2 regions of the Vibrio sp. nBUS_14 genome follow, and region 1 is predicted to be linked to the other one. Evidence: predicted binding sites of a transcription regulator. Region 1 holds the regulator's gene; the other holds the start of a gene.
What was found. Region 1 encodes CRP, which controls carbon source genes, mostly activating them, when cyclic AMP is high. Its sites were predicted from a motif close to TGTGANNNNNNTCACA; they were not measured.
Positions count from the first base shown of each region.

Region 2: a site for CRP is predicted at 3,856-3,871, ahead of deoD (purine-nucleoside phosphorylase). Genes of this name have one in related genera too.

Region 1 covers NZ_CP179206.1:3,385,732-3,393,313, reverse strand. The annotation lists gene ACMAZD_RS16050 (aspartate aminotransferase family protein) at 1-547, shown strand, start outside; gene astA (arginine N-succinyltransferase) at 655-1,674, shown strand; gene astD (succinylglutamate-semialdehyde dehydrogenase) at 1,714-3,171, shown strand; gene ACMAZD_RS16035 (DUF1338 domain-containing protein) at 3,430-4,221, shown strand; gene crp (cAMP-activated global transcriptional regulator CRP) at 4,426-5,058, opposite strand; gene ACMAZD_RS16025 (phosphoribulokinase) at 5,300-6,169, opposite strand; gene ACMAZD_RS16020 (YheU family protein) at 6,247-6,459, opposite strand; gene ACMAZD_RS16015 (hydrolase) at 6,561-7,553, opposite strand.
Region 2 covers NZ_CP179207.1:511,594-519,175, reverse strand. The annotation lists gene ACMAZD_RS19925 (SGNH/GDSL hydrolase family protein) at 1-397, shown strand, start outside; gene ACMAZD_RS19920 (DEAD/DEAH box helicase) at 565-1,896, opposite strand; gene ACMAZD_RS19915 (Lpp/OprI family alanine-zipper lipoprotein) at 2,259-2,525, shown strand; gene ACMAZD_RS19910 (L,D-transpeptidase family protein) at 2,643-3,641, opposite strand; gene deoD (purine-nucleoside phosphorylase) at 3,988-4,698, shown strand; gene ACMAZD_RS19900 (transposase) at 4,781-6,250, shown strand; gene ACMAZD_RS19895 (hypothetical protein) at 6,437-7,582, shown strand, end outside.

The sequences.
Region 1 (7,582 bases):
TATCTTTGATGAAGTGCAAACGGGTAATGGCCGTACGGGTAACTTTTACGCTTACCAAGGTCTAGGTGTGACACCTGATATCCTAAGCACAGCGAAATCACTAGGTGGCGGTTTCCCTATCGGTGCAATGCTAACAACGTCTGAACTGGCGACACACCTAAAAGTGGGTACGCACGGTTCTACTTACGGTGGTAACCCACTAGCGTGTGCCGTTGCAGAAGCAGTTGTTGACGTAGTAAGCCAACCTGAAACGTTGGCTGGTGTGAAAGAACGTGAAGCTATGTTCCGTGATGGTTTAGCTAAGATTAACGACAAATACCAAATATTCAGTGAAGTTCGCGGTAAAGGCCTATTATTAGGCGCTGCGCTTAATGAAGCATGGCAAGGTCGTGCTCGTGATGTGTTAGTAGCAGCAGGCGAACAAGGCTTGATGGTACTGGTTGCGGGTGTAAACGTGGTTCGTTTCACACCATCACTGGTTATCACTACGCAAGAAATTGAAGAAGGTTTATCAAAACTAGACAAAGCAATCGCTACGTTAGTTTAGCCTGAGCGGCGTCATAGGAATGATCGCCATTAGAGCGATCCCATGACGTACTGCTAAAGGCCCAAGCTTCTGGTTTTGGGCCTGTTTTGCATCTGGAGGGAATATTGATGCTAGTTGTTCGCCCAATAAAATTATCTGATTACGATGCGCTGCATACTTGCGCGGTTGAATCTGGTCACGGATTCACATCTCTTCCGGTTAACGAAGAACTGTTAACCAACCGAATTACTCATTCTGAATACAGCTTTGCTAAGCAAGACGTGACTGAACCTGGTGATGAAGGCTACCTAATGGTTGGCTTCGACACTGAAACGGAAGAAGTCGCTGGCACGACAGGCATCGAAGCCTCAATTGGCTGGGATGTTCCGTTTTACTCTTACCACATCAGCAAAGTGGTTCACTCATCGCAAAAGCTTGGCGTGAATAACGTCGTGAAGTTACTGACTTTCGGTAATAACTACACAGGATGCAGTGAGATCTGCACACTGTTCTTGCGCCCAGCTTTCCGTGGTGGATTGAATGGTCGTTTGATGTCGAAGTGTCGCTTCCTGATCATGTCTGAGCACCCAGAGCGTTTCTCGAAAACGATTTTTGCTGAGATGCGTGGTGTATCGGATGCGGAAGGTAACTCACCTTTCTGGCAATGGCTGCAAGAGCACTTCTTCTCAATTGATTTCACGCTTGCAGATTACCTAACCGGTATCGGTAAGAAAGGCTTTATTGCTGACCTAATGCCGAAGCTGCCTATCTACGTGAACCTACTGAGCAAAGAGGCTCAGGCGGTGATTGGAGAGGTACATGATAATACACGCCCAGCACTTAAGTTGTTGGAACGTGAAGGTTTCACTAACCGCGGTTATGTCGACATCTTTGATGCAGGCCCAACGGTTGAGTGTGATTTAAGAAACATTGAATCAGTGCGTCATGCGATTCGAGCTCAGGTGAAAATTGCAGAGCACTCCAGCTCTAAAGACTTCCTAATTGGTAATACCTCGTTTGAGAACTTCCGCGCAGTAGCCGCGAAAGGCGCGTATGACCAAGCAAGCGACACAGTGATTTTATCATCTGAAGTAGCAAGCGCTCTTGAAGTAAAAGAAGGCGAATTCGTTCGCATGTTGGCTCAATAAGAGCGGCGATTATCTGTCGAAGATTTTAAGGATAGAAGTATGACTCAGTGGATAGCAGGACAGTGGGTGGCAGGTCAAGGCGATGCCATGACATCAGTAAGTCCATACAATAATGAAGTCGTGTGGCAAGGCGATAGTGCAACACCAGCGCAGGTTGAATCTGCAGTAACAGCGGCTCGTGACGCGTTCTTAGTTTGGAAAAAACTGAGCTTTGCTGAGCGTGAAGCGGTCGTGTTGAACTTTGCTGAGAAGGTAAAAGAGAACAGCGAAGAGATTGCACAGATTATTGCAAAAGAGACGGGTAAACCGATTTGGGAAACTCGCACTGAAGCGGGCGCAATGGCGGGTAAGATCGCTATCTCTATTCGTGCTTACCACGAACGTACGGGCGAAGCTTCGCGTGAAGCGGCAGGTAACCAAATCGTATTGCGCCATCGTCCATTAGGTGTAATGGCGGTATTTGGCCCTTATAACTTCCCTGGTCACCTACCAAACGGTCATATTGTTCCAGCTCTATTATCGGGTAATACCGTGGTATTTAAGCCGTCAGAGCAGACACCTTGGACGGGTGAGTTTGCGATGAAGCTATGGCAAGAAGCTGGCCTTCCTGCTGGTGTGATCAATCTAGTGCAAGGCGCGAAAGAGACAGGTATTGCACTAGCCGATGCTAAAGGTCTTGATGGCGTGCTATTCACGGGTAGTGCTAATACCGGTCATATCCTTCACCGTCAATTCGCAGGTCAACCGGGCAAGATGCTGGCGCTAGAGATGGGTGGCAACAACCCGATGGTGATCAGTGACCAGTTTGGTGATGCTGACGCGACGGTTTATACCATCATTCAATCGGCTTTCATCAGTGCGGGTCAACGTTGTACATGTGCTCGTCGTTTGTATGTTCCTGTTGGCGAGAAGGGCGATCAATTGCTCGATAAGCTCGTTGCGGCTACCTTGAAGATTCGTGTTGAGCAGCCATTCGCTGAGCCCGCACCCTTCATGGGCCCACAAATCTCTGAAGCGGCAGCTAAGTTCATTCTGGACGCGCAAGCTAATCTGCAATCACTAGGTGGTGTAAGCCTAGTCGAAGCAAAAGCGGGCGAAGCGGCGTTTGTTTCTCCGGGTATTATCGATGCAACCAACATTGCTGAGTTGCCAGATGAAGAGTACTTCGGCCCATTGCTGCAAGTGGTTCGTTATCAATCGCTAGAGCAAGCGGTTGAATTGGCTAATGACACGCGCTTTGGTTTGTCTGCCGGTTTAGTATCAACAGACGATTCAGAGTGGGAATACTTCGTTGATCATATCCGTGCGGGTATTGTTAATCGTAATCGCCAGCTAACAGGCGCAAGTGGTGATGCACCATTTGGCGGCCCGGGTGCTTCAGGCAACCTACGCCCAAGTGCTTACTACGCGGCGGACTACTGTGCTTACCCAATGGCGTCAATGGAAGGTGGTGAAACTCAACTGCCAGCTACGTTTAGCCCTGGTATTGAGCTGTAGTTTTGGCTTTTAAGCTATAACTTGATGAATCACAAGCTTATGAGCTCTAGGTTCATGAATAACAGATTCATTGGTTAATTGTGTAATAAGGAAGCGGTGTTATCGCTTCCTCTTTTCACCCACGTCCGACACCTCGATTGGGCGGTAGATAATAATAGAACAAGTATGTCACAGGCTGATGGCTGCTGACTCTATGTCCAGCCTCTTCCTTTCTAATCCAAATTACTAGCTTGCTAGAACCTCTAACAAGGAGTCACCATGACGCCCGATCTACTCTTTAAATCACTATGGGACGATTATATTCACAGGCTGTGTCCATCGGCTGAGAAAGTGCATCACTTGCTGAAAGAAGACGAAGCTCTGATTAATGATCACATTGCACTGCGTACTTTCAATGTTGCACCGCTAGGTATTGAAACATTGGCTAAACCTTTCTTTGAGTTAGGTTACAAGGCGTGTGGCGATTACTTATTTGAGAGCAAGAAGCTAGTGGCTAAGCACTACGAGCACCCAGATCCAAACCAACCAAAAGTGTTCATTAGTGAGTTGAAAGTAGAAGAGTGTTCAAGTGATCTGCAACAGATTGTTGCTAAGTTGGTTGAGCAAGTTGACGCAAGTAAGCTTCAAGGCCATGAATTCTTGTTTGGTGGTCGTCTTTGGGATTTGAATTTCGCAGATTTCCAAGTGCTAGCAAAAGAGAGTGAATACGCTTCTTGGCTCGCAGCTCATGGTTACGGTGCAAACCACTTTACGGTGAGTGTTAATCAACTCGACGCTTTTGATGAAGTGCAGTCAGTGAATGATTACCTGAGCGAGTCAGGCTTCACGGTCAATGCGTCTGGTGGTGAGGTTAAAGGCTCTCCAGAGGTCTTATTAGAGCAATCATCAACAATGGCAGACAAAGTCCCAGTTTCATTTGTTGAAGGCAATGAGATGATTCCCGGTGGTTTCTATGAGTTCGCTAAGCGTTATGCGATGGCCAATGGTGAGCTTTATACAGGATTCGTTGCAGCATCAGCGGATAAGATCTTCGAAAGCACCAACGGTTAAAGAAAGATACGAGCATGTGCTTTGCCCTAGAGATACGGTTACGCTTCGCTTCGAAAGTGTTTGCGCTTGGAAGCAGTAACTGTCCCATTCGTATCTTGTATCTTGTATCTTGTATCTTGTATCTGCTCTCTAGACCTTGGAAAACAAAAAAGCCACCAAATTTGCATTTGGTGGCTTTCAAATTTTTGGCTCAGCTAATCGAGATTAACGAGTGCCGTATACCACGATAGTCTTACCGTGTGCAGAAATTAGGTTCTGCTCTTCAAGCATTTTCAAGATACGTCCTACTGTCTCACGAGAACAACCAACGATCTGGCCAATCTCTTGACGAGTGATCTTGATTTGCATGCCGTCAGGGTGAGTCATTGCATCTGGCTGTTTCGCTAGGTTAAGTAGCGTTTGAGCGATACGACCTGTTACGTCAAGGAACGCTAAGTCACCAACTTTTTGGCTAGTTACTTGTAGACGGTTTGCCATTTGCGCTGAAAGGCGCATTAGGATATCTGGGTTCACTTGAATAAGTTGACGGAATTTCTTGAACGAAATTTCAGCTACTTCACAAGGAGATTTTGCACGAACCCATGCAGTACGCTCTTGGTCTTCTTCGAAAAGTCCAAGTTCACCGATGAAGTCGCCTTGGTTTAGGTAAGAAAGAATCATTTCCTTACCTTCTTCGTCTTTAATAAGAACAGCCACAGAACCTTTAACGATGTAGTACAAGGTTTCTGCCTTTTCACCAGCATGAATCAAAGTACTTTTTGAAGGGTACTTATGAATATGACAGTGTGAAAGGAACCACTCTAATGTTGGATCGGTTTGAGGTTTACCTAGAACCATAATATCTCACTTCCTCTGCAGGGTATGCTTGCCGCTTTCCGTATTTTAGCTAAGCCTGAATTGACTCAGTTAGGATAAGAGCACTCGTTGAGTGCTGCAAGCTATCTTGTGTCTCGTTTAAGAATAGTATCCTTTTTCAGGTACTATTTCTTGATTTTAATCGTGGCCAAGCTACGATTTTTTACGCAAAATTGTGCACATGATCACGGTATGAAAAGTAATCAACCAGAATGTCGTTTTGTTAACCTATTTTTCCGGTTTCGATGAGTTGTTGCAAGATTGGCCTTACAATGAGCTCCATAGCAAAACTCATTTTGCCTCCTGGCACTACAAGCGTGTTATGACGTGACATAAATGAGCCATCAATCATAGCCAAAAGATAAGGGAAATCGACGTTTTTGATACCGCGCAAACGTATAACCACGAAGCTTTCGTCTAAACTTGGAATCCCTTTGGCGTTCAGTGGATTCGATGTATCTACGGTTGGAACACGCTGAAAGTTGATATGAGTGCGCGAAAACTGCGGGGTAATGTAGTTAAGGTAATCATCCATTGAGCGAACAATCGAGTCCATCACCGCTTCGCGAGAGTGCCCACGATCGCGTGTGTCACGAACGAATTTCTGGATCCACTCCAAGTTTACGATAGGTACCATGCCGATCAACAGGTCGACGTATTGCGAGACGTTAATGTCTCCATCGACTACACCACCATGAAGGCCTTCATAGAACATCACATCCGAGTTTTCAGGGATCTCTTGCCATGGCGTAAAGGTGCCAGGCATTTGGTTGTAAGGAACGGCTTCATCGAAGGTATGTAGATAACTGCGGACTTTGCCCGTGCCTTCATTACCGTATTGACGGAAGAACTCTTCTAATGCGCCAAAATCGTTAGCTTGTGGACCAAAGTAGCTGATGTGCTTACCTTGTTCGCGTGCCTTACGGATCTCGACATCCATCTCTGGTCGAGTGAAGCGATGGAAACTATCCCCTTCAACCCAAGCTGCCTTCACGTCCATCATATTGAACATTTTACGGAAGGCTTCTGAGGTAGTGGTGGTGCCGGCTCCAGATGAACCCGTCACTGCAATAATTGGATGTTTAGCGGACATGACAACCCTTGTCTTTTGAGTAACTTACTTGTTAGCAATCGTTTACCACTATAACACGGCTCCTGTATGAGCGCAGCTTAGAAGCATTTTGTGACTTGAATATCAACGGTTTCATGGAGCTCAGAAAACACGATGCTGACTTCCTTTGAGGCTAATTGATGTTTCACTTGGTCAATCTTGTTTTGCAGTGAAACCTCTACGTCACCGTAGTCTGTGCCTTCACGCAGCACGAATTCTTTAATGAGGTTTTCCAGCGTTTCTGGTGCGATGTCTTGCCATGGGATGATCATAAATACTTCTCTCTTTTATGTTCATGGATATGTTCATTAATAGGTTTATTGATGTGTTGATCAGTGTGTCTACCACTCAGCCCTTAACAAAGGCTTCGCCATTATGCCGAATCTTGAATACTTTCATAGTAGGCGGGTAATGCTTCTTCTAACCAAAACCTTGGTTTGAGCGTGCTACCAGTAATGAACCCCACATGGCCGCCTTTTTGAAACAGACGATAATCGATATTGTCCGGTAGAACGAATTTTGGAATTACATCATCGGTCATGAAAGGATCGTCTTTCGCATGAATGATCTGTGTGGGCAGTTTAATCCGATTCAATTTAGGCAATGCAGAACATTGGGCATAGTAGTCCTGAGCATTCTTGAACCCGTGCAGAGGCGCAGTAATCCGTTCATCAAACTCATACAGCTTGTCTATCTTCTTAATGGTTTCGGCGGTGATACCGAGCTTTTCTTGCAGCAGCTTAATCTTTTTCAAGGCATTAGATTTGAGAGAGTTGAGCAGGTACTTTTTATAGAGCTTAGAGAAACCTCGCTCAATACGACTAGAGCAACAAGCCAGATCAAAAGGTGCAGAGACAATCGTCGCCGCCGACAGCAATGGGTCGTCCGCGTACTCAGCCAAATAGTTCGCCAGCATGTTACCGCCCAAAGAGATACCAACCGCTACCTTAGGGTTATTGGGGAACTGGGCGTGTAGATGTCTTAGGAAAAAGCGCGCATCTTCGACTTCACCTGAATGGTAAGCGCGAGCCAAGCGATTGGGCTTTCCGCTGCAGCCTCTGAAGTGCATCATCACTGATAGCCAGCCATCTTTAGCAAAGGCATTCATCAGTCCGTTGGCATAAGGGCTTTCAAAGCTTCCCTCTAAGCCATGGAATAGAACGAATATCGGCTTGTTACTTCGAACCTCATTACTTGGGGTGTCACCCTCTAGCGTTTCGCTCCAAGCAAGATCGAGAAAGTCACCGTCGGGTGTTTCTAAGGTTTGCCATTGAGGGTCAAACAATGCCTGCTTTCTAATAAACCGTGGCACTAAGGTTTGTAAGTGCGGATTCGATAAACCAGCGGCTGCGGTAAATATTGTCATAAAACAGTCCATGCTTCTTTTATGGGCTT
Region 2 (7,582 bases), on a different replicon from region 1:
CGCCACAAAAGCTCCACAATTTAAATACTCAACAGAAGACGAAATTTCTATTGTGCATTGCAAAATAATTGAGTTTAACCTCTTCATCAAAGAGCAAGCTGAGTATTACCAAGCTAGGGGAGTCAATGTCGTACTTTTCAATGCTCATGATCTGTTTAACCACATTACTGAAAACCCGCAGCAGCATGGATTTCTGAACGCTACGGATGCATGTTTAGATATTCAACGCCATTCGGCTTCCGATTACTTATATCGCCATAGCTTGACTAATGATTGCGCGACCTATGGCTCAGACCGCTATGTGTTTTGGGGGGTGACGCACCCAACTACCGCAATCCATAAATATCTAGCGGATAATATTCTCATGTCTTCATTTTCGACCTTCGACTTTGAATAGATGCAAAGATAAGAGTCCTTTCAAGCTTTTCAGAAATTAAAAGAGCATAGGGCAAGATAAAGAGAGACGAGAAATAGACAAAATACCGATACAAAAAAACCGCCATCATTGGCGGTTTTTATTTGCATCAACCTTTCAAAGCTAAGCTTTTAGGTCACGCAAGTTGATTACTCGTCGTCCACTTTTGGTGCGACTTTCTTCTTAGGGATAAACACGGTATCACCCACAGCCACATTTTGGTGGAAGCTCTTATCGCGCTTAACCGGTTTCTTAGGCGTTTTCTTAACTTGGGTGTTGGTCTTCTTCTTCGCAGGCCCGCCTTTAGCAAAAGCAGGTTTACGAGGCTTAATACCTTTAAATTTACCTTTCAAGCCTTCAAGTACTGAGAAAGTCAGATCTTGTTGAAGGTAAAGCTCAACACGCTTAAAGCTGTCCCAGTCTTTTGGACCAACTAAAGAGATCGCATCACCTTTGTTACCTGCACGACCAGTACGACCAACGCGGTGCACGTACTCTTCTGTATGCTTAGGCATATCAAAGTTAATCACGTGGCTTACGTTTGGAATATCGATACCACGTGAAGCAACATCGGTTGTTACCAAGATCTTGTAAACCGCACGCTCAAATTGGCTCATGATGGCATTACGTTGCGTTTGGTTTAAGTTGCCGCTCAATGCCACAGCTTTGAGCTTCTTCTCGTTCAACTTATCCGTTAGACGGTCAGTATCGGCACGAGTTGCAGTGAAGATCATCACCTGACGGTATTCAGCTTCTTCAATCACACGATCCAAGATCGCTTCTTTGTGATCAAGATGGTCACAAAGGTAAAACTTCTGAGTGATATCAAGGTGCTGTTCGTTAGAAACACCAACAGAGATACGCTTAGGTGCGTCAAGCATTTCATTTGCAATGCCATTCACTTCCGCGTGATCAAGCGTCGCAGAGAACATCAACGTTTGACGACGACGGTGCTTAGCTGCATTCGCAATGCGACGTAACTCAGGTGCGAAACCTAAATCCAGCATACGGTCAGCTTCATCAAGGATTAGCGTTTCAACACCATCTAAAAACAGTGAGCGGTGCTCAAGGTGATCCGCAAGACGACCTGGAGTCGCAACAATAAAACGAGGGTACTTACGTAGAGCTTTAACTTGGTCGTTAAAGTTTTCGCCACCCAAGATAAGTGTGGCTTCGTAAGACAGACCGCCAAGCATGCTACGCAGCTCGCCGTAAACTTGTTTTGCTAGCTCACGAGTAGGAGCCAAAATTACACCACGAGGATCTTTAGCAGAAAACGCTTTTGTTTTTAATGCTTTATGTATCATCGGCAACACAAACGCCAATGTTTTTCCTGATCCCGTTTTTGATGAAGCCAATAGATCCTTACCAGCAATAGCAACAGGGATCGCTTTTGATTGGATCTCTGTCGCCTTCTTGAAGTCGTAATGTTTTAAGTTCTTCAGTAAGCGGTTATCTAAGCCTAAATCTTTAAAGTGCAAAGGACTCTCCAGTCATGATGGTATTGAATAAAATTAATTTAACGTGACATGATACCGCGAAAGTACTTTATAAGGATAGAGATCACAGTAAATTTATCCCTTTATCTAATGTTAGCCAGAATATTGTATGTACCGCGAACAAAGGGGTGACTCACCTTTTCACTGTATTATTACCGAGCCACACACGTCATCTCAAAAGTGAGACTGATTGTGATGCCTAGCTAATTACCTCAAAAATTTAGCAATTTCTTTAGTTATTGTTTTTGCAGTTAAAAAATTAGTCGCTACAATCATTAATGAAGCGACTATATGATAAAGAATGTATAGCGCATCTTTTGATGATAAATAAGCAAGGAGTTCTTATGAATAAGATGTTAATCGCAGCTGCAGCCTCAGTATTTATTTTAGCAGGTTGTTCTTCAGAGCCTGAAGAAGCAGCGATATCAGAAATGGACCAACTAACTAACCAAGTTGCTGAGCTAACCAGCGAAGTAGAAGCACTTAAGAGTGACAAAGCGGCTGCTGAAATGAAAGCTCAAGAAGCATCAGCTGCGGCTATGGCAGCAAAAGAAGAAGCGGATCGAGCTAACGACCGTATCGACAACATTGCTGAGTCTTACACTAAGTAGTTGAGATAGAAGCTCAATGAAGCTGTAGATTTCAAAAGACGTATATACATACAGTAAATTGAAAACACCACCTCTTTTCGAGGTGGTGTTTTTTTATTGAGAGAGGATGGTTCATTTTTAAAACTCAATCACAGGTGGTGCGATTTCAACAGGCACACCGTTTTGAGCAAAGATCACCGCTTTCGCCTTTGAATTAGAAAGATCTGCGTCTTCAAGCCACCATTTTAATTCAACAGGGATTTGCAGTAATTTCTTAGAGCCATCACTTCGCGTCAATGGTTCATGAGCTTCAACAAATACACTTCTATCGGGCTCTAAAGACACCTTAATCGGCTCGTCGATTATTGTGACTTGTTCACCACGACTCACCTGTTCAAAAAGCCACTCAATATCTTTAGGTTCCATACGGATACACCCAGAACTCACTCGCAAGCCAATACCAAAGTCTTTATTGGTACCGTGTATCAGATAATCACCAGCACCATAAGCAAGTCGCAATGCATATTCACCTAAAGGATTTTCAGGCCCAGCAGGAACCACTCTTGGTAACTCTATCCCTTTCTCTAAGTACTCTTTACGGATTGAGTTTGGAGGAGTCCAAGTCGGGTTTGAACGTTTTTGGCTTATCTTGGTGATCATCTCGGGAGTATCACGCCCTACTCGACCAATACCGACCGGGAACACATGCACCTGATTCTTCTCAGGCTCAAAGTAATACAATCTCAACTCAGCAAGATTAATCACAATGCCCTTTCTCGGAGTGTCCGGCAGAATCAAAAAGCTAGGAATGCTTAACACATAACCTTCAGCAGGAAGAAAAGGATCGACCCCTTTGTTTGCCGCCATCAAAGAGAGGAAGCCAATATCGTATTGCTTTGCGATAATAGCCAACGTTTCACCCGCTGCGACTTGATGTTGCTGTATTCTGCCCACAATACGACTTTCTTTTGGTGGCAACTCAAAAGTTGCAGCAGACCCCCACGACGGAATCATCGCGCCTGCGAGTAGAAGAGTTGTTACCAGACTGAACAAAGTCTTTCTCACAGTATGCAAAGCGATCTTGCGCAGTTGTATTTTCATAGCGAGCAAAGGCATCAAGTTAGCGCAATACGACATACAATTCCTTGGTTTGTCTTTTATCAAAGTTTAGATTATCGCTGATCAAACGTCTCTACAATGTATTGTTGTCTCTAAACTAATATGCAATAGGTTTATATTTTGAGATTTTTCTGTAGATAGCTTGCAAATTACCCATACAAAATCGATTGCCTTTAAGGTTTCAACACATTTGGTTATCAATATTAATAAAACTATAATGCCGGATCTATTTTGTGACTAAAGTCTCACGAGACCTCGTTTTAACTCGCTAATATTGCCTCAACAAAACGAATTCAATTCAACAGAATCGGTAATTGATTAAATCCTGTTCCTATAATTACCGTTTAAACTTTGGAGAACGACCATGGCTACACCTCATATTAATGCTCAAGCTGGTGATTTCGCAGAAACAGTACTTATGCCGGGCGATCCGCTTCGCGCAAAATACATTGCTGAAACATTCCTTGATGACGTGAAGCAAGTTTGTGACGTTCGCAACATGTTTGGTTACACAGGCACTTACAAAGGTAAGAGAGTTTCTGTCATGGGCCACGGTATGGGTATCCCATCTGCTTGCATCTATACACACGAGCTTATCGCTGAGTACGGTGTAAAGAACGTAATTCGCGTAGGTAGCTGTGGTGCAGTACGTGACGACGTTAAACTAATGGACGTTGTTATCGGTATGGGTGCTTCTACTGACTCAAAAGTAAACCGTATTCGTTTCAACAACCATGACTTCGCTGCTATCGCTGATTTTGGTCTTCTAGAAGAAGCAGTAAGCCAAGCACGTGCTCAAGAAGTTCCAGTTAAAGTTGGTAACGTATTCTCTGCAGACCTTTTCTACACTCCAGAAGCTGACCTTTTCGAAAAAATGGAAAAACTAGGCATCCTTGGTGTTGATATGGAAGCGGCTGGTATCTACGGTGTTGCTGCGGATCTTGGTGCTAAAGCGCTAACAATCCTAACAGTATCTGACCACATCATCCGTGGTGAGAAACTAAGATCAGAAGAGCGTCAAAAATCTTTCAACGACATGATGAAAGTTGCTCTAGAGACTGCAATCAACATCTAACGATTTGATAAAAGATACATTGAAAAGCGTTACCCCGCAGACAAGCTCATTTGGCTGCTCAAATAATCCCGAGGGGGAGATCGTGTCTAACGACAAGCTGCCAAAAGATGCGGATGGTTTGCAACTCAACTTTTGTAAAACATTGGCGTGTGACAACTTTGGCTTGAGCGATGCAAAACGGTATGTTTTGCAACACGCTAACCCTAAGCGTCCAGCGATGGTTTGTCGTGAATGTGGAGCTTTCCCCCCCTTACTTAACAATCGTGAAGTGTTAAGCGAACTTCATCGCCTGAGACAACTTCACAGCGATGGCCTTCCTGCTTGCCGCAATGATGATTGCGATAACTTTGGCCTATCGGTTCATACCCACAAACATCTTTATCATGCTTTCGGTTACAGCGGTGACAGGCAGCGTTATCGATGCAAAGATTGCCAATCAACCTTCGTTGATAAGTGGTCAGGATCCAATAAAAAACTTCAGTTTCAAGAAAACCTCATGGGCTTATTGTTCATGGGCTATTCCGTACGTGAAATCTGTAGAAAACTCGAGATCAATCCAAAAACTTTCTATGATCATGTTGACCATATCGCGAGCCGTTGCCGTCGCAAATTAGCGATGATCGATGCTCGATGGGTTAATCATGCCAAAGACTATCAACTTGCTTCCCATTATCAGCGCTTACAACCACAAAGTAATAACGGTGTGGTCTGGATCGCAACGGGCGAAGCGCATTCTGGCTATATCCTTTGCCAACATGTCAATTACTCTCAGAATGAAGAGCCTACGGGAAATGTTGACCACAACCCGTACGACGATGTGGCACGCTTTGTCTCAAAAGACCACTCATCAGAGGCAAACCTCGAACTTCCTCATCCTTCTGAGAAGTTGAAAGAGCGTATTGAGCAACAGTATCAAGTGATCCTTGCGAGAGGCAACGTTGAGGACCCTATGGGCAACCTCACTACGTTTAGCTATCCGTCTAAAGGGGCACTCATTCGACCGCCTTACACCTCTTATGCACACTTCTTACATGTGTTGGATATGTGTGATGAGAGTAAGCATGTCGCCATTTATATGCCACAAGACCCATTACTAAGATCTGCCGCCCTAAGCGTTTGTTTGCCGCGTATACAGAGTCAAAATATTGATCTTATGTATGTAGAGGAAGATCTTGGCTGGCAAGACGATCAAAGTTTTGAAAAGATCGACATTGTACACATGAGTTGGTGGCGCGATCGCTGGGCTATTGCCAATCAAGGTGATAGCCAGAAAGGTATTTGCTACCTAACAGGTAACAATCCAGAACCAAAACAGTGGTTTAATACTGCATCTATTCAACAAACTAAGTTCTATCAACAACGCTTCCAAGTTCTGTTTGATAGCTTCATTAATGAGCCTAGGCGTAAACTTCGTCCAGGTGGCATTCTTCCATTACTCGACATATTCAGAGCTTGGCACAATCTGTGCTATCAAGATAAGCAAGGGCTAACTGCGGCACAACGTTTAGGCGTAACTGAGCAGCCATTAACCCTAAAGCAACTACTTTCATAGACAGCTATAAACTAGACATTTATTTGGGAACTCATTGATTTTAAAGTAACAACATGAGGTAACACCCATAAATAGAAAAGATACATGTTCCTTATATGCTCTACGAAAGATAATTAGTGCTTATCCTAAACCACACTCTTATAATGATTGTGTTATCAATATGTTCGATAATTATGGATCTAAGCCTTGGACAAAAATCAGTACCTTCTTGAAACAGAACTAGAACAACTCAAAACTCGTGTCGACTCTGAACCGTTGGTGATCCTTGAGATTGCACAACAGTGCCTCGTCAGATCAGAGCAAGTTCTGTTTGAAGAGGGCGCGATCCAGTCGCTGATGCTGATGGCTAAGTGTTGCTGGAACCTGATGGATTACCAGACAGGTTTAAAACACATCAAAGAAGCTTACAAAAGACAGAGCCGCTTAGACACCGACCTTTTCCTCCCTGAAATACTTCACCTACATGCGCTCCAGTTCTGGGGACAAGCCAAATATTATTCAGCTCAACAGTTTTGGATAAATGCCTTAGAACAATCAGCTTTGGTTGATGAAGTTGAGATACAAATTGAATGCTTGATTGGCCTCGGCAATATTTGGCGAATGACTAACGAATACAAGCTAGCCCGCTCTACCCATCAGCTCGCCGTAAAAGTGGCGAACATTAGCCGAATTGGCTGGTTAGAGGGCAAAGCTAGAATACTGCTCGCTTGGGATTACTACTTGCTCAACAATTACGTTGAGATGTTATCGGTACTGGATGGAGCGGAAGAAGCACTTAAAGAACATAAAGATAACACCTGGCATGCCGAAGTCTGGGACTTTAGAGGCCTTGCCCTACTTGGTTTAGAACGTTTAGACGACGCAGAACGAGCAACAGCCAAAGCGCATACACTTGCCGTCGAGCACAACCTAATTTGGATGAAGGCGCACTCTTATATCAGTCGAGCTCGATTAGAGCTTCTGAGAAAAAGATCTGAGCGCGCCGCTGAGTTGCTCAAACTTGCTGAACAATCTGCAAACGAGTTCGACAATGGTGAATTGCTGAGCCAGATCTGCTATCAACAATCTTTGGTTGCAGAAGAAAGCCAAGATTTTAAAGCCGCGTTAATCGCATTCAAGAAATACCGTCAATACTCTATCGGTATGCTTCGAGAACAAACGACACGAGTTGGCCTAGATAAAGCGCGAAGCTCAAAACGCCAACTTGAACAGAGAGCACGAAAGCTTATAAACCGCATTCGTGGTCAACATGAATACGATCCAGAAAAGCATTTTTCCTTTGTCGTCTCTGAGACGTTTTGGTGGGAGCAATTGGTTCTCTTCAAAACAGAG